2 regions of the Vibrio sp. 2130-1 genome follow, and region 2 is predicted to be linked to the other one. Evidence: predicted binding sites of a transcription regulator. Region 2 holds the regulator's gene; the other holds the start of a gene.
What was found. Region 2 encodes MetJ, which represses methionine synthesis genes. Its sites were predicted from a motif close to TTAGACNTNTANANGTCTAA; they were not measured.
Positions count from the first base shown of each region.

Region 1: metK (methionine adenosyltransferase) is a predicted target of MetJ. The motif match lies at 2,173-2,192, and genes of this name have one in related genera.

Region 1 is NZ_JAWOUT010000030.1:7,184-22,307, reverse strand. Features, by position in the region: gene tkt (transketolase) at 1-1,956, opposite strand, end outside; gene metK (methionine adenosyltransferase) at 2,272-3,426, shown strand; gene R7Q09_RS23450 (DUF2189 domain-containing protein) at 3,829-4,626, shown strand; gene R7Q09_RS23445 (SprT family zinc-dependent metalloprotease) at 4,695-5,192, shown strand; gene endA (deoxyribonuclease I) at 5,343-6,038, shown strand; gene rsmE (16S rRNA (uracil(1498)-N(3))-methyltransferase) at 6,152-6,883, shown strand; gene gshB (glutathione synthase) at 6,897-7,847, shown strand; gene R7Q09_RS23425 (YqgE/AlgH family protein) at 7,975-8,538, shown strand; gene ruvX (Holliday junction resolvase RuvX) at 8,574-8,999, shown strand; gene R7Q09_RS23415 (PilT/PilU family type 4a pilus ATPase) at 9,062-10,168, opposite strand; gene R7Q09_RS23410 (type IV pilus twitching motility protein PilT) at 10,199-11,239, opposite strand; gene R7Q09_RS23405 (YggS family pyridoxal phosphate-dependent enzyme) at 11,268-11,969, shown strand; gene proC (pyrroline-5-carboxylate reductase) at 12,129-12,947, shown strand; gene R7Q09_RS23395 (YggT family protein) at 13,000-13,557, shown strand; gene yggU (DUF167 family protein YggU) at 13,557-13,847, shown strand; gene R7Q09_RS23385 (DUF4426 domain-containing protein) at 13,976-14,407, shown strand; gene R7Q09_RS23380 (XTP/dITP diphosphatase) at 14,526-15,124, shown strand, end outside.
Region 2 is NZ_JAWOUT010000021.1:36,326-51,449, reverse strand. Features, by position in the region: gene R7Q09_RS21915 ((2Fe-2S)-binding protein) at 174-362, shown strand; gene bfr (bacterioferritin) at 456-932, shown strand; gene R7Q09_RS21905 (malic enzyme-like NAD(P)-binding protein) at 1,139-2,416, shown strand; gene metJ (met regulon transcriptional regulator MetJ) at 2,530-2,850, opposite strand; gene R7Q09_RS21895 (O-succinylhomoserine (thiol)-lyase) at 3,076-4,236, shown strand; gene R7Q09_RS21890 (bifunctional aspartate kinase/homoserine dehydrogenase II) at 4,252-6,660, shown strand; gene metF (methylenetetrahydrofolate reductase) at 6,923-7,825, shown strand; gene R7Q09_RS21880 (PadR family transcriptional regulator) at 7,896-8,435, opposite strand; gene ppc (phosphoenolpyruvate carboxylase) at 8,861-11,494, opposite strand; gene argE (acetylornithine deacetylase) at 11,767-12,903, opposite strand; gene argC (N-acetyl-gamma-glutamyl-phosphate reductase) at 13,048-14,052, shown strand; gene argB (acetylglutamate kinase) at 14,074-14,865, shown strand; gene R7Q09_RS21855 (argininosuccinate synthase) at 14,950-15,124, shown strand, end outside.

The DNA.
Region 1 (15,124 bases), on a different contig from region 2:
AGTCGTGAAGCCAAACATCTCGAATAGCTGACCAGCAGGTGCAGATTCACCGAATGTTGTCATACCGATGATGCGACCGTCAAAGCCAACGTACTTGTACCAGAAATCAGCAATGCCCGCTTCGATAGCGATACGTGCCGTTACGTCTGATGGCAGTACAGCTTCACGGTAAGCGGCGTCTTGTTTGTCGAATGCATCTGTTGATGGCATTGAAACAACGCGTACTTTCTTGCCTTCTGAAGTTAGTTGCTCAGCGGCTTTCACTGCAAGCTCAACCTCAGAACCTGTTGCGATAAGGATTAGCTCAGGCTTACCTTCGCTATCTTTCAGGATGTAAGCACCTTTCGCGATGTCTGCGACTTGTTCAGCAGTACGCTCTTGTTGCGCTAGGTTTTGACGAGAGAAGATAAGTGCAGTTGGTGCATCTTTACGTTCAATCGCTAGTTTCCATGCAACTGCAGACTCAACTTGGTCACATGGGCGCCATGTGCTCATGTTTGGAGTTACACGTAGAGACGCCATTTGCTCAACAGGTTGGTGAGTTGGGCCATCTTCGCCAAGACCGATCGAATCATGCGTGTAAACTTGGATGTTCTGAATTTTCATCAGCGCAGCCATACGCATTGCGTTACGAGCGTATTCCATGAACATTAGGAATGTTGCGCCGTAAGGAACGAAACCACCGTGCAATGCGATACCGTTGATGATAGCAGTCATACCGAATTCGCGTACACCGTAGTGGATGTAGTTGCCAGAGAAGTCCTCCGTTTCTAGAGACTTAGAACCAGACCACATGGTCAGGTTAGAAGGCGCTAGGTCAGCAGAACCACCCATAAACTCAGGAAGCATTTGACCAAACGCTTCTAGTGCATTTTGCGATGCTTTACGTGATGCAATGTTCGCTGGGTTTGCTTGAAGATCGGCAATGATTTGGTTCGCTTTTTCTTCCCACTGTGCAGGAAGTTCGCCGTTTAGACGTCGTTTAAGCTCTGCCGCTTCAGCAGGGTAAGCTGCAGCGTATGCTTCGAATTTTTCATTCCAAGCTGCTTCTTTCGCGGCGCCCGCTTCTTTTGCATCCCACTCAGCGTAAACATCTGCCGGGATCTCAAATGGGCCGTACTCCCAACCTAGGTATTCGCGAGCCGCTTGGATTTCATCGTGACCTAGTGGTGCACCGTGACAGTCGTGCGAACCAGACTTGTTAGGAGAACCGAAACCGATAATTGTTTTGGTACAGATAAGCGTAGGACGTGGGTCCGCTTTTGCTGCTTCAATTGCTGCGTTGATCGCGTCTGAGTCGTGACCATCGACTGCTGGGATTACATGCCAGCCGTACGCTTCAAAACGCTTAGGTGTATCGTCAGAGAACCAACCTTCAACGTGACCGTCGATAGAGATGCCGTTGTCATCCCAGAATGCAATCAGCTTGCCTAGACCAAGAGTACCTGCAAGAGAGCATGCTTCATGCGAGATGCCTTCCATTAGACAGCCGTCACCCATGAACACATACGTAAAGTGGTCAACGATATCGTGACCTTCTTTGTTGAACTGTGCCGCTAGTGCTTTCTCTGCGATCGCCATACCAACAGCGTTAGTGATGCCTTGACCTAGAGGACCCGTTGTTGTCTCGATACCAGGCGCGTAGCCGTACTCTGGGTGACCTGGGGTTTTTGAGTGCAATTGACGGAAGTTTTTCAGATCGTCAATAGATAGCTCGTAACCGCTTAAGTGCAGTAGAGAGTAAATAAGCATTGACCCATGACCGTTTGACAGCACAAAGCGATCGCGGTCGGCCCACTCTGGGTTTGAAGGGTTATGGTTTAGGTGAGAGCGCCAAAGAACTTCAGCGATATCAGCCATACCCATTGGTGCGCCTGGGTGGCCTGAGTTAGCTTGTTGAACACCATCCATGCTTAGAGCACGAATTGCATTGGCAAGATGTTTACGAGACGACATGTCTGCTCCTGAGTACATTAAGCGAAACGAAAAGTAGGTCATAATTCTCTCAAAGCCCTGTTGGGTGTGCAAACGTTTTCCAGTCCAAAACCTCACAAATATTGCACCTTTCGCGCCAAATCGTTCGAAGTTCTTAAAATTATCAATAAATCAGGCAAACGTTTGGTTATAACAAAAACCAAAAAAGAGCTTGTAATTCGAGCAATCAAATTTAGAATAGACGTCTAGATGTAGATACACCTACAAAAATTAGTATTAATTTGCGCTGGAGAGTTTATCATTCCCCAGTTTTAAACCAGATATAGTGGAGCTAACATGGCTAAGCACCTGTTTACTTCTGAGTCAGTATCAGAAGGTCATCCAGATAAAATTGCAGACCAGATTTCTGATGCGGTTCTTGACGCGATTCTAGAGCAAGATCCAAAGGCTCGTGTTGCATGTGAGACTTACGTTAAAACCGGTATGGTAATGGTGGGTGGTGAAATCACGACTTCAGCATGGGTAGACATCGAAGAGTTAACTCGTGAAACCGTTCGTGAAATCGGCTACGTACATTCAGATATGGGCTTTGACGCAGATTCTTGTGCGGTACTAAACACAATCGGTAAACAGTCGCCAGATATCAACCAAGGTGTTGATAAAGCTGACCCTAAAGAACAAGGTGCAGGCGACCAAGGCATCATGTTTGGTTACGCTTGTAACGAAACTGAAGTACTAATGCCAGCGCCAATTACTTACTCTCACCGTCTTGTTCAAAAGCAAGCAGAAGTTCGTAAAAACGGCACACTACCTTGGTTGCGTCCTGATGCAAAATCTCAGGTAACATTCCAATACGATCAAGGTAACATCGTTGGTATCGACGCGGTTGTTCTTTCAACTCAACACTGTGACTCAATCTCAACTTCAGACCTGCGTGAAGCGGTAATGGAAGAGATCATTAAGCCAGTGCTACCTTCTGAGTGGATCAACAAAGAAACAAACTTCTTCATTAACCCAACCGGTCGCTTCGTAATCGGTGGTCCTATGGGTGACTGTGGCCTAACTGGTCGTAAGATCATCGTAGATACCTACGGCGGCGCAGCTCGTCACGGTGGCGGTGCGTTTTCTGGTAAAGATCCATCAAAAGTTGACCGTAGTGCAGCATACGCAGCACGCTACGTAGCGAAAAACATCGTAGCGGCAGGCATGGCTGACCGTTGTGAGATCCAACTTTCTTACGCAATCGGTGTTGCTGATCCAACGTCTATCATGGTGGAAACGTTCGGTACTGAGAAAGTACCTCACGACATCATCATTGAAGCGGTTCGTCAATTCTTCGACCTACGTCCATACGGTCTACAAGAAATGCTTAACCTTCTTCAACCTATCTACAAGAAGACAGCGGCTTACGGTCACTTCGGTCGTGAAGAATTCCCGTGGGAAGCGACAGACAAAGCTGCACTTCTACGCGATTTCGCTGGCATCAAATAATCAAGCTAAGCAAGAATCAATCAAGCCCTCGCTTATGGTGGGGGCTTTTTATTTTCAGCAACTTTTATCTAGTCATTTCGGCTCATACCGCCCTGCCCCACAAAGCAGTCCTGTTTCTCCCTCATTTTTATACCGAATAAATTTTAAGCAATTATTTGTAAATTATCCCATCTCCGCCAATAGTTAAAATATTGTTAATTCCAATTTAAATAGAGACGTCGGATGCTGGCGACTGTGGAAGCAACACTTAAGTAAAGACATGAGTTAAGCATCTTTATGGCCGATACCAAACTAAGCCAATGCTCAGATGTAAACTTGAAAAAGTCGCTTCAAGTTTGACTGAACAAAAACCGCTGTCAGTTGGTATAAGCGGATAATGTGGGAATAAATCAAGGAGGAGTTATGCCTCGAACTGTTAATCCATCGGACTTCCACAACAAGCGAAAGGAAGTGCCAGACAACGAATACGCCAGAACCATACCGTGCAATACGGTCAATCTTTCTGCACCTTTTCATTGGCTCGCATTAGGTCTGCATGATTTCGTGCGAATGCCGCTTATTAGTGCTTTCTATGGCATCTGTTTTATGGCAGCTGCGATAGGCATTGTTTTGCTCGTACAGTGGCAAGGCACACACTTAGTCGTCATGCCCAGTTTGATTGTTTACATGTTAATTGGTCCGTTTCTCGCGCTGGGTTTGTATGATGCCAGTTGGGAGAGAGAGCGCGGACACAAAGCAAGCTTGTTCCATTCAATGAAAGCGATCGGTCGTAACTCAACATCTCAATGGGCGTTCGCCGTGTTACTCGCAGTGTGTATGATATTTTGGATGCGCATTGCCGCTCTACTTCATGCACTCTACCCTTCTGTTCAAGGGGCACCTTTAAGTGAGTTCCTACCCTTCCTTGTCATCGGCTCTTTAGTTGGCTTTGTTTTGGCTTGTTTGGTGTTTAGCATTTCAGCCTTTTCTATTCCGCTCATGATGGAGCGTCGCGTAGACATGATGACCGCTGTATTTACCAGCTTTAATACAGTGAAATCCAACATTCCAGCAATGATTGTTTGGGCAGCGATCATCTGTGGCGGTATTCTTATCGGCTTTGCGACCTACGGGATCGGAATGTTGTTTACCATGCCAATTCTAGGCTACGGTACATGGCACGCTTACCATGCCACCATCAAGAAAAAACACACACCATAATTAACTGATGCTATGATCTGGCCCTCGCAAATGCGGGGGCTTTTTTATTTGATTTATCGAGGTGAATTGTGGATATAGAACTCAGCTATAAAGCCAAGCAAGTGATGGCGGACTGTATCGCGATGGCGGAACAAGCTTTCAAACGTTCTTTCCCGATTCCAACAATCACCTTCGACGTTCGTGGGAAAGCGGCAGGAAAAGCCTACCTTCAATTAAATCAAGTACGCCTAAACTCTGTTTTATTTCGCGAAAACACCCAAGCATTCTTAGATGAAGTCATTCCTCATGAGGTAGCGCACCTGATTACTTATCAGGTTTACGGGCGAGTTAGGCCTCACGGTAAAGAATGGAAAGGCGTCATGGAAGCCGTATTTAACGTACCAGCCAAAACCACTCACAGCTTTGAAGTAAAATCCGTTCAAGGTAAAACCTTTGAGTATCGTTGTGGTTGTATGACCTACCCTCTATCGATTCGCCGTCATAATAAAGTACTGCGCAAAGAGGCAACGTACTCTTGTCAAAAATGTCGCCAACCACTTAACTTCACCGGCATTCAATTATCGTAGCCCTTACCTCATAGTGTTACTTGCGTTCCCAAAATAAAAATCGAGTTGATCAAAACCTTCCCTTCGCCACTTATTGTTAACTTACTCATCACTAAAGCTATTTTATGCGTGTTATCATGAATAAAGTCATACTTTATAAAGACTTTTATCATGAAATACTTACTCTCTCTGTTGCTTATCGCGCTTTCTAGCACTGCGATTGCCGCGCCACCGAGCTCATTCTCTGCTGCCAAACGTGAGGCGGTCAAAATTTATCAAGACCATCCAACAAGCTTCTACTGTGGCTGTAACATTCAATGGCAAGGCAAGAAAGGCTTACCCGATTTAGCCTCTTGCGGCTACCAAGTCCGTAAACAAGAAAAACGGGCTGCACGAATCGAATGGGAGCACGTTGTTCCTGCGTGGCAATTTGGCCACCAGCGTCAATGCTGGCAAGATGGCGGACGTAAAAACTGTAAGAAAAAAGACGAAACTTTTCGTTTGATGGAAGCAGACTTGCACAACCTAACTCCTGCTATTGGTGAAGTAAACGGTGACCGTTCGAACTACAACTTCAGCCAATGGAACGGTATGGATGGCGTAAGTTATGGTCGCTGTGAGATGCAAGTGAACTTTAAGCAGCGTAAAGTCATGCCACCAGACCGTGCGCGTGGCTCAATTGCTCGCACCTATCTATACATGAGCAAAGAGTACGGTTTCAAACTGTCGAAACAGCAAACGCAATTAATGAGTGCTTGGAACAAAACCTATCCTGTCGATAAATGGGAATGTGAGCGTGACGAGCGCATTGCAAAAGTACAGGGCAATCACAACCCATTTGTTCAAGAAGCCTGCCGCGCACTGTAACCTCCGACCTCGAAGCGTTTCAATTACTGATATTGAAACGCTTCTTGCCCCTTGTTTTTTCGGTGCAAAGCATCCATGTTAGGGTTTAAGTTTATTCTCTTGCTGGAAATCTCATGCGTACCCCTCGAATTTATCATCCAGAAACCATTCATCAACTTGGCTCACTTGCTTTAAGTGACGACGCAGCAGGCCATATCGGTCGTGTTTTGCGCATGAAAGAAGGCCAAGACGTTCTCCTTTTTGACGGCAGTGGCGCAGAGTTCCCAGCGGTTATCAGTGAAGTCAGCAAGAAATCAGTTTTGGTTAACATCACCGAGCGCGTAGAAAACAGTATTGAATCCCCTTTAGATCTGCACCTTGGTCAAGTCATTTCACGTGGCGATAAGATGGAGTTCACCATCCAAAAGTCTGTTGAACTTGGCGTCAATACCATCACTCCTCTGATTTCTGAACGTTGTGGCGTCAAGCTTGACCAAAAGCGTTTTGAGAAAAAACTCGCGCAATGGCAGAAAATCGCCATCAGTGCCTGTGAGCAATGTGGGCGTAATGTCGTGCCCGAAATTCGTCCAATTATGAGCTTGGAAGAGTGGTGTAAAGAAGAGTACGATGGTTTAAAGCTTAACCTTCACCCTCGTGCTAAATACTCAATCAACACTTTGCCAACCCCGGTTGAAAAAGTGCGCCTACTGATCGGTCCTGAAGGCGGTTTATCGTCTGAAGAGATCGAGATGACTCGAGAATACCAATTTGAAGAAACGCTACTCGGCCCTCGCGTTCTGCGCACCGAAACAGCGGCTCTGACAGCAATTACAGCCTTACAAGTTCGTTTCGGCGATCTTGGTTAAACGGAGAAAAATAATGATCAAACTCGGTATCGTAATGGACCCAATCTCGTCCATTAACATCAAAAAAGACTCTAGCTTTGCCATGATGCTTGAAGCGCAACGACGCGGCTATGAAATCCACTACATGGAAATGAATGATCTGCATCTCGATCAAGGCGTTGCCATTGCAGATACTAAAGTGGTGGAACTAAAAGAAGATCCAAACGGTTGGTACGAGTTCAAATCAGAGCAAACTATCGAACTGTCTGAGCTAGACGCGGTACTAATGCGTAAAGATCCTCCGTTTGATACTGAATACATCTACGCGACTTACATCCTTGAGCGTGCAGAAGAACAAGGTGCACTGATCGTTAACAAGCCTCAAAGCTTACGTGATTGTAACGAAAAGCTGTTTACAGCATGGTTCCCAGAGCTGACACCTACAACGATCGTGACGCGAAAAGCAGAGAAAATTAAAGAATTTCGTGAAAAACATGGTGATGTCATCCTGAAACCACTTGATGGTATGGGTGGCGCGTCCATCTTCCGTGTAAAAGAAAACGATCCAAACGTCTCTGTGATCATCGAGACATTGACTAACCACGGTCAAAACTACGCAATGGCACAAACCTTCGTGCCAGACATCAGCAACGGTGACAAACGTATCCTAGTGGTAGATGGCGAACCTATGCCTTACTGTCTAGCACGCATTCCTGCTAAAGGCGAAACGCGCGGCAACCTAGCCGCTGGTGGTACTGGTGAAGCTCGTCCGCTAAGCGAAACCGACCTCAAAATTGCGCAAACCGTTGCTCCGACACTGAAAGAAAAAGGCCTTATCTTTGTTGGCCTTGACGTAATTGGCGACAAGCTAACAGAAATCAACGTCACCAGCCCAACCTGTATTCGCGAAATTGAAGCCGCTTTTGATATCTCAATCACAGGCAAGCTGATGGATGCGATTGAGCGTCGAGTAAAAGGCGAATAACTCAAACTGTATTACAGTTAATAGAGAGCGTAGTACATTAACTTAAGCAAACTCATGCACATACCTAGATGTAAATTGTATGATGTTTGCTTAAGGGCATTTACGAGAGTTAAGGGTCAATATGAGTATGAATCTCACAAATCACTTTTTGGTTGCCATGCCTGGGATGAAAGATCCGTACTTTCAAAACAGCGTGATCTACGTTTGTGAGCACAACGAAGACGGCGCTATGGGGCTGATGATCAATGCTCCTGTTGATATCACCGTCGGCAACATGCTCAAGCAGGTGGAAGTTCAGCCAGTACACCCGCGCCTATTTGAAGCCAGTCTAGATAGACCAGTTTACAATGGCGGCCCAATCTCGGAAGATCGTGGCTTTATTTTGCATAAACCCAAAGATTACTACGAGTCCAGCGTCCAAATGACCGATGACCTCGCGGTAACCACTTCGCGTGATATTCTGTCGGTGTTAGGAACAGAAGCAGAACCAAGTGATTACTTAGTGGCACTTGGCTACTCCGGTTGGAGTGCAGGCCAATTAGAAAGTGAGCTGGTCGAAAACTCTTGGCTCACCATTGAAGCGACGCCTGAAATTATCTTTAATACACCAATCAACGAGCGTTGGAAGAAAGCGGTCGAAAAGCTGGGCATCGACCCAAGTCACCTTTCAGCAGACTCTGGACATGCTTAGTACAAATATACAGTTACATTAGATAGAGACACCTTATGTCACGCACAATTATGGCTTTTGACTTTGGAACCAAAAGCATTGGTAGCGCTATTGGCCAAGAAATTACTGGTACAGCTTCCCCATTAAAAGCCTTTAAAGCCAATGACGGTATTCCAAACTGGGACGATATCGAAAAGCAAATCAAAGAGTGGCAACCAGATTTGCTAGTGGTCGGTTTACCGACCGATCTGCATGGTAAAGACCTTGAGACCATAACCCCTCGTGCACGAAAATTTGCTAAGCGTCTGCAAGGCCGATACGGATTGCCTGTTGAACTGCATGATGAGCGTTTATCTACTGCAGAAGCTCGTGCGGAGTTGTTCAGCATGGGCGGCTATAAAGCCCTATCGAAAGGTAATGTTGACTGCCAGTCAGCAGTGGTGATTCTAGAAAGCTGGTTTGAAGCCCTTTGGGGTGAGTAAACACTTCAAGCACAATGAAAAAAGGTTGTCTCCTGCCAACCTTTTTTTGTTTCTGGATTGGATTAATCCATATCGATCTTAACGTTCGCCAAACTGCCCGTAGAGAATGCTTCACCACGCTGCGTTTTCAACATCAAGCGCAGATCATTTGCCGAGTCGGCACTATGTAGTGCATCCTCTTCGCTGATCTTACCTTGCATCACTAACTTATAAAGAGATTGATCGAACGTCAGCATACCAAACTCATTTGAGCGAGCCATGGTTGACTTCAACTCATGTAAATCTCCGCGACGAATCAAATCCGACACACGTGGGCTATTTAGCAAGATCTCAAATACACCATGACGTCCCTGCCCACTTTTATCTCGGATCAGCTGCTGACCAACCACGCCTTTCAGATTCATCGACAAGTCGAACAAGAATTGTTCTTTTTGATCTTTCGGTACCAAGTGAAGAATGCGCTCTAAAGCTTGGTTTGCATTGTTGGCGTGCAACGTTGCCATACACAGGTGACCCGTTTCGGCGAAGGTCATCGCGTATTCCATTGTTTCACGGCTACGGATCTCACCAATCAAAATCATATCTGGTGCTTGGCGCAGCGAGTTTTTAAGCGCAACTTCATAGCTTTCCGTATCTAACCCAACTTCACGTTGAGTCACGATACAGCGCTTGTGTTCATGCACGAACTCGATCGGATCTTCGACCGTCAAAATGTGCCCGGTTTTATTGCTGTTTCGATAACCTGTCATCGCCGCCATAGTGGTCGATTTACCCGAACCAGTAGCACCGACCACCAGCACCAAACCACGCTTAGCTATCGCCAAATCTTGCAACACTAACGGTAACTTTAACTGCTCAAAAGTAGGAATATTAGTTTCAATACGACGAATCACTGCGCCTGGTAACTCGCGTTGAAAAAAGGCACTCACACGGAAGCGACCACAATCTCTCACAATGGCAAAATTCGACTCGCGACTTTTACGAAATTCCTGACGCCGATCTGGTTCCATAGCGCTGTCGAGTAATGCAGCCACATCGCTCTCAGTAAGTTTTTCCCCTTGCGGACGCAATTCGCCATCCACACGAAATAGAATTGGCGCTCCAACCGTGATGTAAAGATCCGACGCTTTCAGCGCCAGCATGCCTTCGAGAAATTTATCTAGATCCATCTTCCGTATTCACCATTATCTGTATGAACGTTACGAGAATTGCTGCACTTCTAATCCGATCTTACTATCGACCTCTTCACGAGCAACCATGCCTTGCGCCATTAACTGACGAGCATTTTGCTCCATGGTTTGCATGCCGTGAGCCGCACCTGTTTGAATGATCGAATACATCTGCGCGACTTTGTCTTCGCGGATCAAGTTGCGAATCGCAGGCGTTGCCATCATAATTTCATGGCATGCAATACGGCCACCACCATTACGCTTCAGAAGCTTTTGCGCGATAACCGAACGAAGGGACTCAGATAGCATCGAGCGAACCATATCTTTATCACTACCAGGAAACACATCGATAATACGGTCAATGGTTTTTGCCGCCGAGCTGGTGTGCAACGTCCCGAAAACTAAGTGACCCGTTTCTGCCGCCGTTAAGGCAAGGCTGATGGTTTCTTTGTCACGCATCTCACCAACCAGAATAACGTCTGGGTCTTCGCGCAATGCACTACGCAAAGCATTTTGGAAACTATGGGTGTCACGGTGAACTTCACGCTGGTTGATCAAACATTTATTGTTGTTGTGAACAAATTCAATCGGATCTTCAATTGTGAGTACGTGCTTGTTGTGATTACGGTTAATGTAGTCAACAATGGCTGCTAAGGTCGTCGATTTACCTGAACCTGTTGGGCCAGTGACCAGAACTAAGCCTTTTTCAGCGTTCGCAATTTTTTTGAAGATCTCTGGCGCTTCTAGCTCTTCCAGAGTTGGAATGCTACTTGGAATGGTACGGAATACTGCCGCACAACCGCGAGATTGGTTGAAAGCGTTGACACGGAAACGGCCAACGTTATGCAACTCAAAAGAGAAATCGACTTCGAGTTTTTCTTCGAACTCACTGCGTTGGGCATCGTTCATGATTTCGAAAACCAAACGATGCACTTCTTGGTGTGTAAACGCTGGAATACCTAGTTTTCTCACATCCCCATCAATACGAACCATTGGTGGGACACCTGCAGAAAGATGTAGATCCGAGGCATTATGTTTTACACTAAAATCCAGTAACTCAGTGATATCCATTTAAAATCCTTAAGTCTAAAGTACAGCTATGAGTAGTATTCAACAAAATATTGAACATATCACCTCTCAAATTCGATATGACGAGCAAAAATGTGGTCGAACTCCAGAGTCAGTGCAACTTCTAGCGGTAAGCAAAACTAAACCTGTCGAGGCAATTCTCGAAGCCTACCAAGCGGGACAAACCGCCTTTGGTGAAAACTACGTCCAAGAGGGCGTCAGTAAAGTTCAGCACTTTGCCGAGCATTATCCAGATAATCGAATCGAATGGCACTTCATTGGCCCGATTCAGTCGAATAAATCGCGACTTGTTGCCGAACATTTCGATTGGGTTCACACCATCGATCGAACCAAGATTGCTCAACGCCTGAATGATCAGCGGCCAAGCGAACTTAAACCGCTACAAGTTCTGATTCAGGTTAACACCAGTGGTGAGGCATCTAAGTCTGGTGTCACTGAAGCGGAAGTATTCGAGCTGGCGGAGTTGATTTCTCGCCTACCCAACCTCACTTTAAGAGGGTTGATGTCGATTCCTGCCAACGTGTCTGACTACGAATCACAACTCCGTGAATTTCAGAAGTTGGCTACGTTGAAGCAAACACTCGAAGCACAGTTCCCAGAAATCGATACATTATCAATGGGAATGAGTGGTGATATGACCGCTGCAATCGAAGCTGGTAGTACAATGGTTCGTATTGGAACCGCTATTTTCGGCGCACGAGACTACAGCTAAATCAACAAAACGCTCACTCGCGACATAAGTTATGTCGTCAATCGTTAGAGCGTAAATGCGCAATCATCTTACTCGCCAATAGGAGCAGTAAGTAACAGCGGTGCCATTATACACCTGAGCGCACAACAAATTCTAAATATCATGATGGAAATCAGACAAATGGAACATAAAAAAATCGCCTTCATTGGTGCTGGCAACATGGTGAGAGCCATTGTTTCAGGCTTGGTTGCTAACGGATACCCAGCGCAAAACATTACTGCAACGGCTCCTTCAGAGGCTCGCCGCCTTCTGCTAGAACAAGATTTTGGCATCCGTACCACCAGCGATAACATCCAAGCTGCGACCGAGGCGGATGTGGTGGTATTGTCTGTGAAACCGCAAATGATGGCGGATGTCTGTAAACCACTGCAATCGATCGATTTCACTAATAAACTGGTGATTTCTATTGCCGCAGGCATCAACTGTTCTCGATTGGATGATATGCTAGCCACCAAATTGAACTTGGTTCGTGTTATGCCAAATACGCCATCGCAACTTGGGTTGGGTATGAGTGGATTATTCGCACCAATTCATGTAACCGAGCACGACAAAGCTTTTGCCGCAGAGTTAATGGAAGCGGTCGGTAAAGTATGTTGGGTTGAGCAAGAGTCTGGCATCAATAATGTGATTGCCGCAGCGGGCAGTGCTCCAGCATACTTCTTCCTGTTTATGGAAGCGATGCAAGCAGAAGCGATTGCGCAAGGCTTTGATAAAGAGACCGCTCGACTATTGGTTCAGCAAGCTGCACTGGGCGCGGCCAGTATGGTGGTTAGCAACCCAGAAACTGAGCTATCGACCCTGCGTGAGAACGTAACATCGAAAGGTGGGACAACGGCAGAAGCACTGCGTACATTCAACGAACATCAACTTTCAGATATTGTCGCTAAAGCCATGCAAGCTGCTGTGGCTCGCGCGGAAGAAATGGAAAAACTGTTTTAATTATTTGGATGAACTCCGTTTAGTATCATCCATCACTTGTTAAGGGTACCTTATGAATTCAATGAGTTTTCTCATCTCAACCCTATTTGACCTGTACATCATGGTCGTAATTTTGCGAATTTGGTTGCAAGCTGCGCGCGCAGACTTCTACAACCCATTCTCGCAATTTATAGTAAAAGCGACTCAGCCGGTCATTGGTCCACTGCGCCGCGTTATCCCTTCCGTGGGGAATATTGACCTAGCAACCGTGTTGTTTGCCTACGTGTTGTGTGTGCTTAAATTTGTCGTGCTTATCCTAATAGCTTCGAACGGTTCCGTCTCTTTCAGCGCTGACTTCTTATTCTTGGGCTTACTATCATTAATCAAAGCCGCTGGTGGCCTATTGTTCTGGGTACTATTGATCCGTGCAATTTTGAGCTGGGTAAGCCAAGGCCGCAGCCCTATCGAGTACGTATTCCATCAACTGACCGAGCCAATGTGCGCTCCAATCCGTCGTATTCTTCCGGCTATTGGTGGTCTTGATTTAAGCGTACTGGTGCTATTTATCGGCTTGCAGTTCGCGAACTTCTTAATGGGCGATATCATTGGTCCAATTTGGTTCCAGCTATAATGTCAGCTGCAGTTTGGCAAGATGGTGAGGACATCATCCTGAAGCTCTATATTCAACCTAAAGCTAGCCGCGATAAAATCGTTGGCTTGCATGGTGAAGAGCTAAAAATCGCCATTACTGCTCCACCTGTCGATGGCAAAGCTAATGCACACCTAACTAAGTTCTTAGCCAAGCAGTTTAAAATCGCTAAGGGCTTGGTTCACATAGAAAAAGGTGAATTAGGACGGCACAAACAAATTCGGATAGAATCGCCTACCCAGATACCGACAGAAATTAAAGCCATCATATGATGGCTTTTTATTTACGATTTTGTACCACACTTACTAATACCAACGACTGAGTACGCATTTTTTACCCCCTGACCAAGGTAAAATTGCAGCTATGGTTGTTTTATAACAAGTGCTTTGAGGAAGTAACAATGAGCAAATGGATTACCGCATTACTGATTAGCCTGTTGTCGTTACCAAGCTTCGCCGATCAGTTTAAAAATATGAAAGATATCGAAGTACACTATGTCGCGTTTAACTCAACATTCCTAACACCCAAAGTCGCACGTAGCTACGATATCAAACGTAATGGATACCTCGCTGTGGTTAATATTAGCGTGTTAGATAGAGCTTCATTGGGTAAGCCAGCATTAGAAGCAAAAATTGCTGGACGCGCGAAGAACCTTATCGGCCAAACTCAGACCTTGACCTTTCGTGAAGTCAAAGAAGGCAATGCGATATACTATTTAGCCGAACTACCAATTACCCACGAAGAAACTTTTACTTTCGATATTGACGTAAAAGCTGGAAACAAAGGCTCAGGTAAGCTTAAATTCACCCAGAAGTTTTATGTTGAAGAGTAATTGGGTTGTGATGTTCCAAAAGCTTTTGGATCTAAGCAGGCTAAAAACCACTTATTAGTTAAAGAATATCTAGAGGAGAACGATTTGTTCTCCTCTATCACTATTAAAAGAGATTCCCATGAAAAAAATTGTGCTAGCAACTGGTAACCAAGGCAAAGTTCGTGAAATGGCAGATTTATTGTCTGACTTCGGCTTTGAAGTATTAGCGCAAAGTGAATTCAATGTATCGGAAGTAGCTGAAACGGGTACAACTTTCATTGAAAACGCAATCATTAAAGCTCGCCATGCCGCACAAGAAACAGGGCTTCCTGCCATTGCAGACGACTCTGGATTAGAAGTCGATTTCTTAAAAGGCGCTCCGGGCATTTACTCTGCACGTTACGCAGGCGAGAGCGCATCTGATCAAGAGAATCTAGAAAAATTGCTAGCGGCAATGGAAGGCGTACCAGAAGCAGAGCGTACAGCACGTTTCCACTGTGTATTAGTCCTCATGCGTCACGAGAACGACCCAACGCCTATCGTCTGTCACGGTAAATGGGAAGGCCGAATTCTAACTGAAGCACACGGTGAAAATGGCTTTGGCTACGACCCAATCTTCTTTGTTCCTGAAGACAACTGTGCGTCAGCCGAACTTGAACCTGCACGTAAAAAACAACTGTCTCACCGCGGTAAAGCGCTCAAGTCGTTGTTTGCTCAACTGTCTGAGCAAGTGTCTCA
Region 2 (15,124 bases):
CCGGCTTTATTTCTTAACGCTTTTACTCACCCCTCTTAACCCTTTGATCTTTTCCTGCAGCGGTAAAATCTTTATAACCAAATATTCTGAGCGGACACCATAATGCGACTGGTAACAAGAACTATTCTTGTTTATATTGTTTGTCACAGATTAGTTTTATAGGTTTTTTGAGTATGTACGTTTGTCTTTGCCATGGTGTCTCCGACAAAAAAATTAGGAAGTTGGCGATAGATGAAGGCGTAACAGATATTAAAGGAATCAAAAAGTGCACGGCATTGGGCAGCCAATGTGGTAAGTGCATCAGACAGGCCAAGGAAATTTTAGCGGAAACTAGTTACACGGAATTTAAACAAGCCAGCTAATTGCTGTAAGTATGCAGTAATTATTTGCCTTACATTTTGACACCTTCTCATTTGCTTCTACATTTAAATGAAGCCAAAGAGGAGGGTTTTGTCATGAAAGGCGATCCAATCATCATTCAACATCTCAATAAAGTGCTCGGTAACGAGCTCGTCGCTATTAATCAGTATTTTCTTCACGCCCGAATGTATAAAGACTGGGGCTTAAAGCACCTAGCAGACAAGGAATATCACGAATCTATCGATGAGATGAAGCATGCCGATCATCTAATTGAGCGTATTTTGTTCCTTGAAGGCCTACCGAACCTACAAGATTTAGGTAAGTTGATGATTGGTGAAGATACCAAGGAAATGCTCGAGTGTGACTTAAAGCTTGAAATGGCGGCTATTCCAGATTTAAAAGATGCGATTGCCTACGCTGAAGACATTCGAGATTATGTGTCTCGAGATCTCTTCCAAGATATTCTTGAAGATGAAGAAGAACATGTTGATTGGCTAGAGACGCAACTTGGCTTGATTGAAATGTCTGGTATTGAGAATTATCTCCAAGCGCAATACGTGGACGAAGAGTAACGATACTTTCTGAGTTTGCATACTCCAATAATAGTAAGAAGAAAGAGCACCTGACTCGAAAATCAGGTGCTTAACCCCGTTATCTGGTCTAATCTCTTTTATTATCGGCTTTTTAAGGATATTGCTCGCAATCTTGCCTATGAAGTTTGATTTCTATCCGATAGAATTTATGCCCCCTTACCTAAAAATAAAAAAGAGAAACGTCCATGTCTGAAGACAACCACCAAGCAGCCACTCCAGAAGAAGAACATCGCCAAAAAGCATTGGATTACCATGCTTATCCAACTCCAGGAAAGATTGCTGTCGAACTTACAAAGCCTGCGGAAACGGCGGGTGATCTTGCCCTTGCTTACAGCCCTGGTGTTGCAGAGCCAGTGCGTGAAATCGCACAAAACCCGGATAACGTGTACAAGTACACTGCAAAAGGGAACATGGTTGCTGTTATTTCTAACGGTACCGCTATTCTAGGTCTAGGTAACCTAGGTCCACTTGCATCTAAGCCAGTGATGGAAGGTAAAGCGTTACTGTTTAAGCGTTTCGCAGGTCTTGACTCTATTGATATTGAAGTTAAGCACCGCACGATCGATGAATTTGTGGATACTGTTGCGAGCATTGCAGACACTTTTGGCGGTATCAACCTTGAAGATATTAAAGCACCAGACTGTTTTGAGATTGAAAAGCGTCTGATTGAGCGTTGTGATGTACCAGTATTCCACGATGATCAACATGGTACTGCTATTGTAACGGCAGCGGGTATGCTGAATGCAATCGAACTTCAAGGTAAGAAACTTGAAGATTCAACAATTGTTTGTCTTGGCGCTGGCGCTGCCGCTGTAGCGTGTATGGAGCTTCTGATCAAATGCGGTGCAATGCGCGAAAAAATCTACATGCTAGATCGCAAAGGTGTGATTCACACTCGTCGTGATGACCTTAATGAATATAAGCAGTTATTTGCGAACAATACAGATAAGCGCACACTAGAAGACGTAATTGAAGGTGCAGATCTGTTCCTAGGTGTATCTGGTCCAAACCTGTTGCCAGCGGAAGCGTTGAAGTTGATGGCTGATAAGCCAATCGTATTCGCATGTTCTAACCCGGATCCTGAAATCAAGCCGGAACTTGCTCACGCAGTTCGTGATGACTTGATCATGGGTACTGGCCGTAGTGATTATCCTAACCAAGTTAACAACGTATTGTGTTTCCCATTCATTTTCCGTGGTGCTCTTGATGTGCGTGCAAGTGAAATCAATGATGAAATGAAACTTGCAGCCGTTGAGGCGATTCGCGAGCTAGCAAAAGAGCCTGTACCTGAAGCCGTATTGAAGGCTGCCGGTGTTGATAAGCTAGAGTTTGGTGCGGACTATATTATTCCAAAACCAATGGATTCACGTTTGCTACCACGTGTTGCAAAAGCGGTTGCTCAGGCGGCGGTTAATTCAGGTGTAGCTCGTATCGAGATGCCTGAAAACTACATGGCAGAGTAATATATCTTTCAGATGTGATACACAAAAAATGGGACGCTATTGCGTCCCATTTTTTATGTCATCCATTTGGCTCGAGGCAAGAGTTATTACCTGAAACCTTTTATCAGGCTTTTTTATTCTTCGTCGAATGACTCAAATTCGATGCCCATTTCCGTCATCAGCGCTTTTACTTCTGTTGGAATATCATCAGGACGGTCTTTACGAAGGTCTTCATCTGTCGGAAGTGGCTGACCTGTGTACGCGTGCAAAAATGCCTCGCATAGCAATTCGCTATTGGTTGCATGGCGTAAGTTATTGATCTGACGGCGAGTACGCTCATCAGTTAGCACCTTTAAAACTTTTAGCGGGATAGAGACGGTAATTTTTTTTACTTGTTCGCTTTTTTTGCCGTGCTCTGCATATGGGCTAATGTATTCGCCATTCCAGTCAGCCATTGCACACCTTCATTTATGTAATCGGTTAAAAATAATTTAGGTGCTGATTTTAGCTGCATTTACCGCCATAAGCAAAGACATATAGACGTCTAGAAGTGTTGACGTCTCATTTTTTGACGAGTAAAGTGAACATAACAGCAAAGGAAGCGTGTTGATCACTTTATGTTACTCATTAGATATAGCGCATTCCTATTTAGAAGTCATTACCCGTGAAAGGATACACCCATGAGCACTCGCAAACCTGCGACCATTGCAGTACGCACTGGTATTGAATCAGACAGCCAATATCATGCTGTCGTTCCACCTATTTATCTTTCCACTAACTATGGTTTTCCTGCTTTTGGTGAAGTGCCCAAGTATGATTACACACGATCTGGTAATCCAAACCGCGGACTGTTGGAAAGTGCGCTATCTGAACTTGAGTCTGGAAAAGGAGCGGTTGTTACTAACTGCGGTACGTCGGCATTAAATTTATGGGTTTCCGCTTTTCTCGGCCCAGATGATCTCATTATTGCTCCTCACGATTGTTATGGTGGTACCTATCGTCTTTTTAATACCCGAGCTAACAAAGGCGATTTTAAGGTTCAGTTTGTCGATCAATCAGACGAACAGGCTTTAGATGCTGCATTGGCACAAAAACCAAAACTCATTTTGCTAGAAACTCCGTCAAACCCTCTGGTTCGCGTAGTGGATATTGCAGCTACTTGTGAAAAAGCGAAACAAATCGGCGCGTTAGTTGCGGTGGACAATACCTTTTTGACACCCGTGTACCAAAAACCTTTAGAGCTAGGTGCGGATTTTGTTATCCACTCCACAACAAAGTACATCAACGGTCATTCGGACGTAATTGGTGGAGTAATCATCACCAACACAGAAGCGCATGCAGAAGAGCTTGCATGGTGGGGTAATTGTATTGGTGCAACGGGCACACCTTTCGATAGTTACATGACACTGCGAGGTATTCGTACGCTTGCTGCTCGTATGAGAGTACATGAAGAGAGCTCACAGCAGGTACTAGCTTACCTACAGAAACAAGCGTTAGTTAAAACTATCTATCATCCAAGCCTGCCGGAACATCCAGGTCACGACATTGCTAAAAAGCAGCAAACGGGCTTTGGCTCTATGTTGAGTTTTGAGTTTGCTGGTTCGTTTGAGCAGTTAAAGGTGTTTGTGAAAGAGCTCCAACTGTTTTCATTAGCAGAGTCATTAGGTGGTGTAGAAAGTTTGATTTGCCACCCAGCATCCATGACGCACCGTGCAATGGGTGAGGAGGCGCTGGCGGAGGCTGGGGTCTCTCATCAACTATTGCGTTTGTCTGTCGGTTTGGAAGATGCACAAGACCTCATCACAGATTTAGAACAAGCGTTCGCTAAAGCTACCCAGTAATAGGAGACGATAACAATGACTGTACAACGTCAGCTGCATAAGTTTGGTGGCAGTAGCTTAGCAAACCCAGAATGCTACTTACGCGTTGTGGGTATTCTCAAGGAGTATTCGACAGAAAATGATCTTGTGGTCGTATCTGCTGCAGGAAAAACCACTAACCGCTTGATTGAGTTTTTGGAAGGGTTAAGTAAAGATGGCCGAATTGCGCATGAAGCGCTTCAAAGCTTGAGACAGTTCCAAACTGAGCTAATAGAAAGCTTGTTGGAGAGTGAAGCAAAAGAAGAGCTGTTAGCTTTATTACATGATGAGTTCAGTACTCTCTCGGAACTGACTGCACCACTCACTAATGCGCAAAAAGCTGCGGTACTGGGACACGGAGAAGTATGGTCTGCTCGCCTACTGGCCGCGTTATTATCTCAACGTTCTATCCCTGCGGTTGCACAAGATGCACGAGCGTTTTTACGTGCAGAAGCGGGAACTCAACCAGAGGTTGATCGCGCTCGTTCATACCCTTTAATTAAAGAGATCCTCGCGCAGCATAACCATAAACGTGTGGTAATTACTGGCTTTATGGCTCAGAACGAGGCAGGAGAAACCATTCTACTTGGTCGTAACGGCTCTGACTATTCTGCAACGGTCATAGGCGCGCTTGCTGAAGTCAGTACTGTCACGATTTGGAGTGATGTTGCTGGTGTTTATAGTGCCGATCCACGTTTGGTGTCTGACGCTTGTTTATTACCGTTACTTCGATTGGATGAAGCCAGTGAACTTGCTCGCTTAGCTGCCCCAGTGCTACACAGTCGTACGCTTCAGCCTGTGGCGCAAAGTACCATGGACCTTAATCTCAAGTGTAGCTATCTGCCAGAGTCGGGTTCTACTCGTATTGAGCGTGTATTGGCATCTGGTCGTGGCGCTAAAATTATTACTTCACTGGATGATGTTTTATTGGTGCAGTTGTCTTTCATGCATGGGCACGACTTCGAAAAAACACAGAGTGATGTATTACAAGCGTTGCAGCGCGCGCAATTAGAGCCATTGGCATTTGAAGCTCAATCCGATCAGCATACGCTACGCTTGGCTTACACCGCAGAAATCGCCGGTGGTGCATTGAAACACTTGCAAGAGCTTGCGGTAGAGGCAGAAATTAAGCTAAAAGAAGGTTACTCGCTCTTAGCTGCGGTAGGTGCAGGCGTTACGAAAAACGCCAATCATTGCTTTGGCTTTTATCAGAAGCTAAAGCACTCTCCGGTAGAATTTATCTCTGAAACAGACTCAGGGCTGAGCCTAGTCGCTGTTTTGCGCCGTACTGATACCGAGGCGTTGGTTCAAACGATTCATAGCCAGTTGTTCCAAGCGCAAAAACGCGTGGCAGTGGCTTTATGTGGCAAGGGTAATATTGGTTCTAGTTGGCTAAATTTATTTGCTACGCAAAAAAGTGAGCTCGAAAAACGTCATGGTATGAGCTTTGATCTTGTCGCGGTTGTGGATAGCCAAACCTATTGGTTCGATGAGCAAGGTATTGAGGCGGCGAGTGTTGCTGAACGATTTGATGATGAAAGCATAGCAAACAATGGGGATTGGCTGGCACGTTTGGGAGCGCTTAAAAGCTATGATGAAGCCGTCGTGCTTGATGTTACCGCGAGTAAAGAGTTAGCTCAGCGCTACGTAGAAATCGCACAGCAAGGCATTCATTTGATTTCCGCTAACAAAGTGGCCGGTTCCGCAGATAGCCAGTACTACCATCAGGTTCAAGATGCATTCGCTAAAATTGGTCGTCATTGGCTATACAACGCAACGGTTGGTGCTGGGTTACCGATAAACCATACCGTGCGAGATCTTCGTGAAAGTGGGGATGAAATCGTCGCTCTATCGGGTATTTTCTCGGGGACGCTATCATGGCTGTTCCAACAGTTTGATGGTTCTGTGCCATTTAATGATTTAGTCGATCTTGCTTGGCAGCAAGGTTTAACCGAACCTGATCCTCGTTCTGATTTAGATGGCTCCGATGTAATGCGCAAGTTAGTCATCTTGGCTCGAGAGTCGGGCCTAGATATAGAACCAGACAGCGTTAAAGTTGAGTCTTTGGTGCCAGAAGAATTAAGAGAACTGAGCTTAGATGATTTCTTCGATAATGGAGCGTTGTTGAGTGAAATACTTCAAGAGCGTCTGACAAAAGCACAGAGAAACGATCAAGTGCTTCGCTATGTGGCGCGTTTAGAAAAAAATGGTAAAGCAACGGTGGGAGTCGAAGCGTTATCTCGTGAGCACGCGCTCGCCAACTTATTGCCATGCGATAACATTTTTGCCATAGAGAGCAAGTGGTACAAAGATAACCCTCTGGTCATTCGAGGACCAGGCGCAGGCAGAGAAGTGACAGCCGGCGCTATTCAATCCGACCTCAACCGATTGGCTGGTTTATTTTAAAGTTGCGATTGACCTAAAAACCCTGGAATTAATCCAGGGTTTTTTATTCCCCTATCAGTGCCATACTGAAGTCATAACCCGTGCAAAATGGTGAGATGATGCTCAAGTAGAAACTTGAACTATCTTCATTATTAACTTGAGAAAAATTCATAATTACAAGGTTGACATTAAATCGTATTCAATACATTCTGTAGACATATAGACGTCTAAACGTCGATTTTAAGGATTTGTTTTCGTGGCGGAGTGCCGCAGGGAGAGTAAGATGGGATATACGCACGCAGGCCATATCGACGCCTTGAACCAGAATATTGCTGAGTTATCAGATAACATCAATGTATCGTTTGAGTTTTTTCCGCCAAGCAGCGCTAAGATGGAAGAAACACTTTGGAATTCAGTGCACCGTCTTAAAACGCTTCAACCTAAATTTGTTTCTGTGACTTACGGTGCGAACTCCGGCGAGCGTGACAGAACACACTCCATCATTAAAGAAATTAAAGCAACAACCGGATTGGTTGCCGCTCCCCATCTCACTTGTATTGATGCGACTCGTGAAGAGCTGATTAATATTGCCGATGACTATTGGAACAATGGTATTGAAAATATCGTCGCTCTGCGTGGTGATATTCCTCCAGGTGGCGGTGCGCCTGATATGTATGCCTCGGATTTGGTTGAGCTGCTGAAATCACGCCACGATTTCGATATCTCCGTTGCTGCATTCCCTGAGGTTCACCCTGAAGCTAAAAGCGCTCAGTCTGACTTATTGAACCTAAAACGTAAGGTAGATGCAGGTGCAAACCGTGCTATTACTCAGTTCTTTTTTGACGTTGAGTCTTACCTGCGATTCCGTGACCGTTGTGTCGCAGCAGGAATTGACGTAGAAATTGTGCCAGGAATTTTGCCTGTATCGAACTTTAAGCAAGCTTCTCGCTTTGCGGCACAGAACAACGTGAAAGTACCAGGATGGATGAGCAAACAATTCGATGGTTTGGATGATGATCCGGTGACTCGCCAGCTTGTAGGAGCTAGCCAAGCTATTGATATGGTGCGTGTACTGAGTCGTGAAGGGGTTAAGGACTTTCACTTCTACACACTAAACCGTGCAGAGATGACTTACGCGTTATGCCATACGTTGGGTGTTCGTCCTCGCGCAGTAGTCGGTGCGTAAATCTGGTTTCAAAAGGATAAAAGGCTTGCCAAGTGGCAAGCCTTTTTCGTTTTATCAAAGCAAAAGGAGTTTAACCAATCACTTCAAGTTCAGTTAGAACTTCTTCTGCCCAAGTGATCCAAGTTTCACGTAACAGAAGGTTACGGCGAAGCGTTAGACGTTCTAGGCGAGCTTGTTTATCTAAAGTTGACGGCGTTGCGTAGTAAGCCGCTTCAATTTCTTTGTAGTGAGAAACCAGTTTGCGAGACTCTTCAACTAGCTCGGCGAGTTGGTCACGGAATGGAGCTGCAGGTTGAACGGCACATGCCATCAATTTCGCTGAAAACTCATCACGAACTGTTGGGTGTGCAGTTGGTTGATCAAACCACTCTCCTAAAGCGCTGCGACCAGCGTCTGTAATGGAGTAAACCTTGCGGTCTGGTTTGCCTTCTTGGGGTTCTAATACGCAAGTAACCAGTTCTTTCTCAGCCATTTTGTTGAGTTCACGGTACACCTGTTGGTGGCTTGCTTTCCAGAAGTAACCGATGCTAGCAGAGAATTCTTTAGTGATATCGTAACCGGTTGCGTCGCGAGTGCTAAGAACAGTTAAGATTACGTGTGGTAATGACATGTCTTCAATCCAAATGGTCAATAAACTTGTAAACAAGCTACTTATACTTTCAGCTGCGCTCTTACTGGCACTTGAGTTTTTTAATGTATAAGTAGCACCAACAATGTTGGTCCTGTCACCTTAAAGCCGTTTATCACCTAGAGAGATGGGGAGTCCCATCAAGGCTGGAGCAGGTATGATTGGATTTATGAGCTCTCAGCAGGCAAGTAGTATATAAATAATAAGCATGAAGTGGAATAGTAGGACAAAATTACCCTAAAAAACTAACATAATAATCAATAGTGTTAACTTGTGGTTTTTTATTCTTTTGTTTTGGTATTTTTTGGGTCTTTAGTGGTTTATTTGACTGCTTTTGTTTTGGTGCGATTATCCTGTGATAAAAAAAAGCTGAGCATTTGCCCAGCTTTTTATTAAAAATGAAACGATTAGCCTGTGTTACGCATACCTGCAGCAATACCAGCAATCGTCACCATCAACGCTTCTTCCAAGTTTGCAGAAGCTTCTTCGGTTTGACGCGTGCGGTATAGCAGCTCTGCTTGTAGCATATTCAATGGCTCAACGTAGATATTGCGTAAGCGAATAGACTCGAGTCCCCAAGGGTCATGCTGCATCAAGTTTTCATTGTTCTCTACATTCAGTACCGCTTTGATGTCTTCTTGAAGCTGAGCACGAAGCTTTTCACCGAGTGGACGGAGCGACTCATCCACCAATCGCTCATCGTAGTAGCGAGAGATATCAATATTACACTTCGAGTACACCATTTCCAGCATGCCGAGACGAGTTGAGAAAAATGGCCATTCGCGGCACATCTCTTCGAGCAATGCTTGGTGGCCTTTATCGATCGAGTATTGAATCGCTTCACCTGCGCCTAGCCATGCAGGAAGTACCAAACGGTTTTGACTCCATGAGAAGATCCACGGGATTGCACGTAAGCTTTCTACTCCGCCCTTAGGGTTGCGTTTTGCAGGACGAGAACCAAGTGGCAACTTGCCGAGTTCGAGTTCTGGTGTTGCTTGGCGGAAGTAAGGCACGAAATCTGGCTCGCCACGAACCACATTTCGGTAAGACTCACAGCTTACTTCTGATAGCACTTCCATCAAGTCGCGCCATTCTTGTTTTGGCTCTGGTGGCGGTAACAAGTTGGCTTCCAGAATCGCACTTGCGTATAGGTTAAAGCTGTTTACTGCGACATCTGGGAGACCCAGTTTAAAGCGGATCATCTCGCCTTGCTCTGTTACACGTAAACCGCCTTTCAAGCTTTTTGGTGGTTGCGACAAAAGCGCAGCATGCGCAGGTGCGCCACCGCGACCGACTGTGCCCCCACGACCATGGAATAGAGTTAGCTCAACGCCTTCTTCTTCAGCCACTTTAACTAACGATTCCATCGCATGATACTGAGCCCAACCTGCAGACATAACACCTGCATCTTTCGCTGAGTCAGAGTAACCAATCATGACCATCTGGTGGTTTTGGATAAAACCACGGTAAAGGTCAATCCCCATAAGCTGCTTGATGACCGATTCCGCGTTGTTCAAATCGTCTAGCGTTTCGAACAGAGGACACACATCCATGCGGTAAGGGCAACCAGCTTCTTGTAGCAGTAGATGAACGGCTAGTACGTCAGAGGCGGTACGTGCCATTGAAATAACGTAAGCGCCAAACGCTTCACGCGGTTGTGCTGCAACAATCTTGCAGGTATCCAAAACCTCTTTGACGGGTTCAGACGGTTCCCAATCACGAGGGAGAAGCGGACGTTTAGATGCCAGCTCGTTAGTTAGAAAAGCAATCTTATCTTGCTCACTCCATTGTTCGTAATCACCAATACCTAAGTAGCGAGTCAGTTCAGACAAGACGTCTGAGTGACGCGTGCTCTCCTGGCGGATATCAAGACGTACAAGATGGATACCAAATGCTTTTACGCGGCGTAGTGTATCCAGTAGTGAGCCGTTGGCTATTACACCCATGCCACATTCGTTTAGTGACTGGTAGCAGGCATACAGCGGTTCCCAAAGTTGCTCGACTTTTTGCAGTGGTGCTTTAACAGCCAGCTTTTGACCGTGGATCTTAGCATCGAGAATATCTTTGGTTTCATTGAGCAGAGTGCGTAATTGCTTCAGGATCGCACGGTATGGTTCGTGCTGATCTTCGCCAGCAAGTTCACGGACTTGATCGTTTGAAACTGTCATTGACAGCTCGCTGATCAACTCGTTGATGTCATTGAGATAAAGATCGGCGGCTTTCCAACGAGACAATAGTAAGACTTCACGCGTAACGTTGTGAGTAACAAACGGGTTACCGTCACGGTCACCGCCCATCCAAGAGGAGAAGTGCACTGGGCGAGCATCAATGGGTAAACCTTCTCCAAGGTAAGATTTTAGACGGTCATTCATCTCACGTAGGAAGTCCGGTACCGCTTCCCATAGCGAGTTTTCAACGACCGCAAAGCCCCACTTTGCTTCATCCAACGGAGTAGGGCGTTGTTGTCGAATCACGTCTGAATGCCAGCCTTGGGCAATCAGTTGCTCTAGGCGGCGTTCGGTTTTTCTGCGCTCTTTAGAAGAAAGATCGCTTAGCTCCAACTTTGATAAGCACTCGTTTATCTTGACCAGTTTGTTGATCATCGTACGGCGCGTAATTTCTGTTGGGTGAGCCGTCAATACCAATTCAATATTTAGATCACGAACCGCTTGGGCAGTGTCCAGTTTGCTCACATCGTTTTGTACCAGTTTGGAAAACAGCGAGTTAATCGCGTCTGGTTCACAAATGTGCTCTTCACAATGGCGTGAAATCGTGTGGTATTGCTCAGCGATATTGGTGAGGTTTAGAAATTGGTTAAACGCGCGAGTAACGGGCGTTAGCTGCTCATCAGGTAGATGTTTGATTTCTTCGATCAAGCTGTCCCTGTCTGCTTGATTCCCTGCTTGAGCTGATTTGGATAATTTACGAATGGTTTCCACTTTCTCGAAGATTTCTTCGCCATGGGCATCGCGAATGGTGCTACCCAATAAGTGGCCTAACATGCGCACATTACTTTTGAGTGCGGCGTATTTCTCGTTCATTGTCGTCCTGCCTCGTAAAAAAACTACATCCATTGTCCTTGTTAAGACTCCAATCTAGCGAAAAGCACCAGTTATAGTCAAATAAAGCAGACTAAGTTTGCAATTATTCCGCTGTCTCCTGATTTAGAGCAAATTTACGGCAGCCATAGAGTAAGAAGTGAAAATTAATTACAAAATAACAAGTTAAATAAGTGTTAAGACTAGCGCTAAATTGTGAAGATAAAAAGATGCAGCTCAATCGAGCTGCACAGACTTTTGAGCTTAAACGCGTATTAACAGCAGTACTTGACCATCGCCTTTGAAAGCACATCAATTGTGGGGTCGATAAAGTCGAAGGATAGAAACTCATCCGGTTGATGGGCTTGGTCGATTGACCCAGGGCCGAGCACCAAGGTTGGACACAACTGCTGTAGAAATGGTGCTTCAGTACAGTAGTTCACGGTTTCTGAACTGGTTTGGCAGATCTCTTCAACACCACCAATAAATGGGTGGTCATGTTGGCATTCGTAACCCGGAATAGGCTCATGCAATGGAATAATCTCCAGTCTCCCAGGCCATTTCGCTTCGACTTCTTTTAATGCTCCGCGCAACATGTTCTCTAAACCATCAAGGCTAATGCCGGGAAGAGGACGCACGTCGTAATGCAGCTCACAGCAACCACAAATACGGTTAGCGCTGTCACCACCGTGAATGTGTCCAAGATTTAGGGTAGGGCTTGGAATGGCAAAACCCGGATGGTGATATTCTTTAATCAATTTGTCACGCAGTTGCATCATGGCGAACATGACTTCATGCATGATCTCAATAGCGTTAACGCCAAGCGCTGGGTCCGATGAGTGACCGGACTTGCCTGTTACGCGAATGGCATTTGCCACATGCCCTTTATGACCTCGAATTGGTACAAGGCTGGTGGGTTCACCAATGATGCAGTAATCCGGCTTAAATGGGGCGTTTGCTGTGAAATGTCGCGCGCCCAGCATGGTGGTCTCTTCGTCACAAGTGGCTAATACGTAAAGTGGTTTGCTCTGCTTGCTCCAATCGACTTTCTTCACTGCTTCATAAATAAAGGCGAAAAAGCCTTTCATGTCTGCTGTGCCTAAACCGTAGAAGCGGTTGTCTTTTTCCGTCAGTTTATGCGGATCAAAATTCCATCGCCCTTGATCGAATGGCACGGTATCACTATGGCCAGCAAGTAAAAGGCCACCTTCTCCCTCTCCCATACGTGCGATCATATTGTGCTTGCCTGGCTCGACTTCGATCACTTCAACGCTAAAACCCAGATCTTTAAACCAAGATGCGAGTTTTTCGATGACTTTTGCATTGCCCTGATCCCAGCTCGGATCCGTGGAGCTGATAGAAGAGGTGCTGATGAGTCCTTCATAGACCTCTAGAAAAGTTGGTAATTGCATGGATTCTTCAAATCTCCTGTTGACAGACAGACCACAAAAATGTAAAAAACATATTAAATCATATTTAATGAATAAAAAATCAAAATAAAGCAAAAATTAAATATGAATAGTCATTTGAGCCTTTAAGTATATGGATGTCACACAATGCTAAAAACCACGATTATTGGAGCCAGCGGTTACACCGGCGCAGAGTTAGCGTTAATGGTTAATAAACACCCACAACTCACGCTATCAGGTTTATACGTTTCCGCCAACAGTGTTGATGCGGGAAAGAGCATCGCGCAGCTGCACGGTAAGCTAGCGGGCATCATTGATATGCCAGTTTTACCACTAACGGATCCACTGCAAATCGCTCAAGAATCGGACGTGGTGTTTTTGGCAACGGCTCACGAAGTCAGCCATGATTTAGCCCCAACTTTCTTGGAGGCAGGCTGTCAGGTATTCGATTTATCGGGTGCATTCCGTGTGAAAAGTGAAGGCTTTTACGACACTTTTTATGGCTTCGCACATCAACATAACAACTGGCTAGATAAAGCAGCATACGGCTTAGCTGAGTGGAACCAAGAATCAATAAAAACCACTCCTTTGATTGCAGTAGCAGGTTGCTACCCAACCGCTTCACAGCTTGCAATCAAACCTTTATTAGAACATGCGTTGCTCGATACCAACCAATGGCCAGTGATCAACGCAACCAGTGGTGTATCAGGTGCAGGGCGTAAAGCCTCCATGGTTAACAGCTTCTGTGAAGTGAGCTTGCAACCCTATGGTGTATTTAACCATCGTCACCAGCCAGAGATTGCTCAGCACTTGGGTTGCGATGTGATTTTTACTCCGCACCTCGGCAACTTTAAACGCGGCATTCTTGCCACTATCACCATGAAGCTTGCGCAAGGTGTGACAGAAGCACAAGTGGCACAGGCGTTTGAACAAGCTTATCAAGGCAAGCCTGCGGTGCGTCTTAAAGGCGACGGTATTCCACGTATTCAGGATGTCGAAAATACCCCTTTCTGTGATATCGGCTGGAAGGTACAAGGCGAACACATCATTGTGATTTCAGCTATCGACAACCTACTTAAAGGTGCATCGAGTCAAGCGATGCAATGTCTCAATATTCATTACGGTTACCCAGAACTGACAGCGTTGCTGTAGTCGTTTAAAGAGGGAAATGCGATGACGCAAACCAATCAAGCTCCTTTAGTCATTAAGCTAGGTGGTGCAGCTCTATCATGCACTCAAACCTTAAGCCAACTTTTTGGTGCCATTGCGGCTTACCAAAAATCGGCACAGCGACAAATCGCCATCGTTCATGGCGGTGGCTACCTAGTTGATGAGTTGATGGCAAAGCTTCAGCTTGAAACCGTTAAGAAAAACGGTTTACGCGTAACGCCTTACGATCAAATTCCTGTGATTGCAGGCGCGCTTGCAGGCACTGCGAATAAGTTACTTCAAGGTCAAGCGATTGCGGACGGTCTTAACGCTGTGGGCCTTAGCCTTGCGGATGGTGGTTTGTGTCTTGTTGAAGAACTTGACCCAGAACTCGGCGCGGTAGGCAAAGCATCACCGGGTGACTCAGCACTATTACAAGCGGTGCTAAACACAGGTGCACTGCCGATCATCAGTTCAATTGGTTTAACCAAAGATGGCCAGATGATGAATGTGAATGCTGATCAAGCAGCAGTCGCGGTTGCGGGCGCATTAGATGCGGAGTTAGTCCTGTTATCAGACGTGAGTGGTGTATTAGATGGAAAAGGCCATTTGATCAAAACCCTGTCAGAGCAGCAAGCTAACTCGTTGATCGATGGACATGTGATCACCGATGGCATGATCGTCAAAGTTAAAGCCGCTTTGGAGGCCGCCAATGATCTTGGCCGTCCAATTGAAGTCGCGACCTGGCGTTACCCAGAAAAATTAGCACAGTTATTCGCTGGTGAAAGTATTGGTACTCAATTCTTGCCTCAATAAGCATCAGCAAAAGAATTCAATATTAGGAAGTCGTAGTTGGCACTGACCGCCGAGCGCAGCGCCAGTTAAGTTTGGAGAAAAAACATGAGCAAAGTGAACGTAAATAAAGTGGTAGTCGCATACTCAGGCGGTCTAGATACTTCAGTAATTATCCCGTGGCTAAAAGAGAACTACGACTGTGAAGTAGTGGCTTTCGTTGCCGATGTTGGTCAAGGTGCCGAAGAGCTAGAAGGCATTGAAGCGAAAGCAAAAGCCTCTG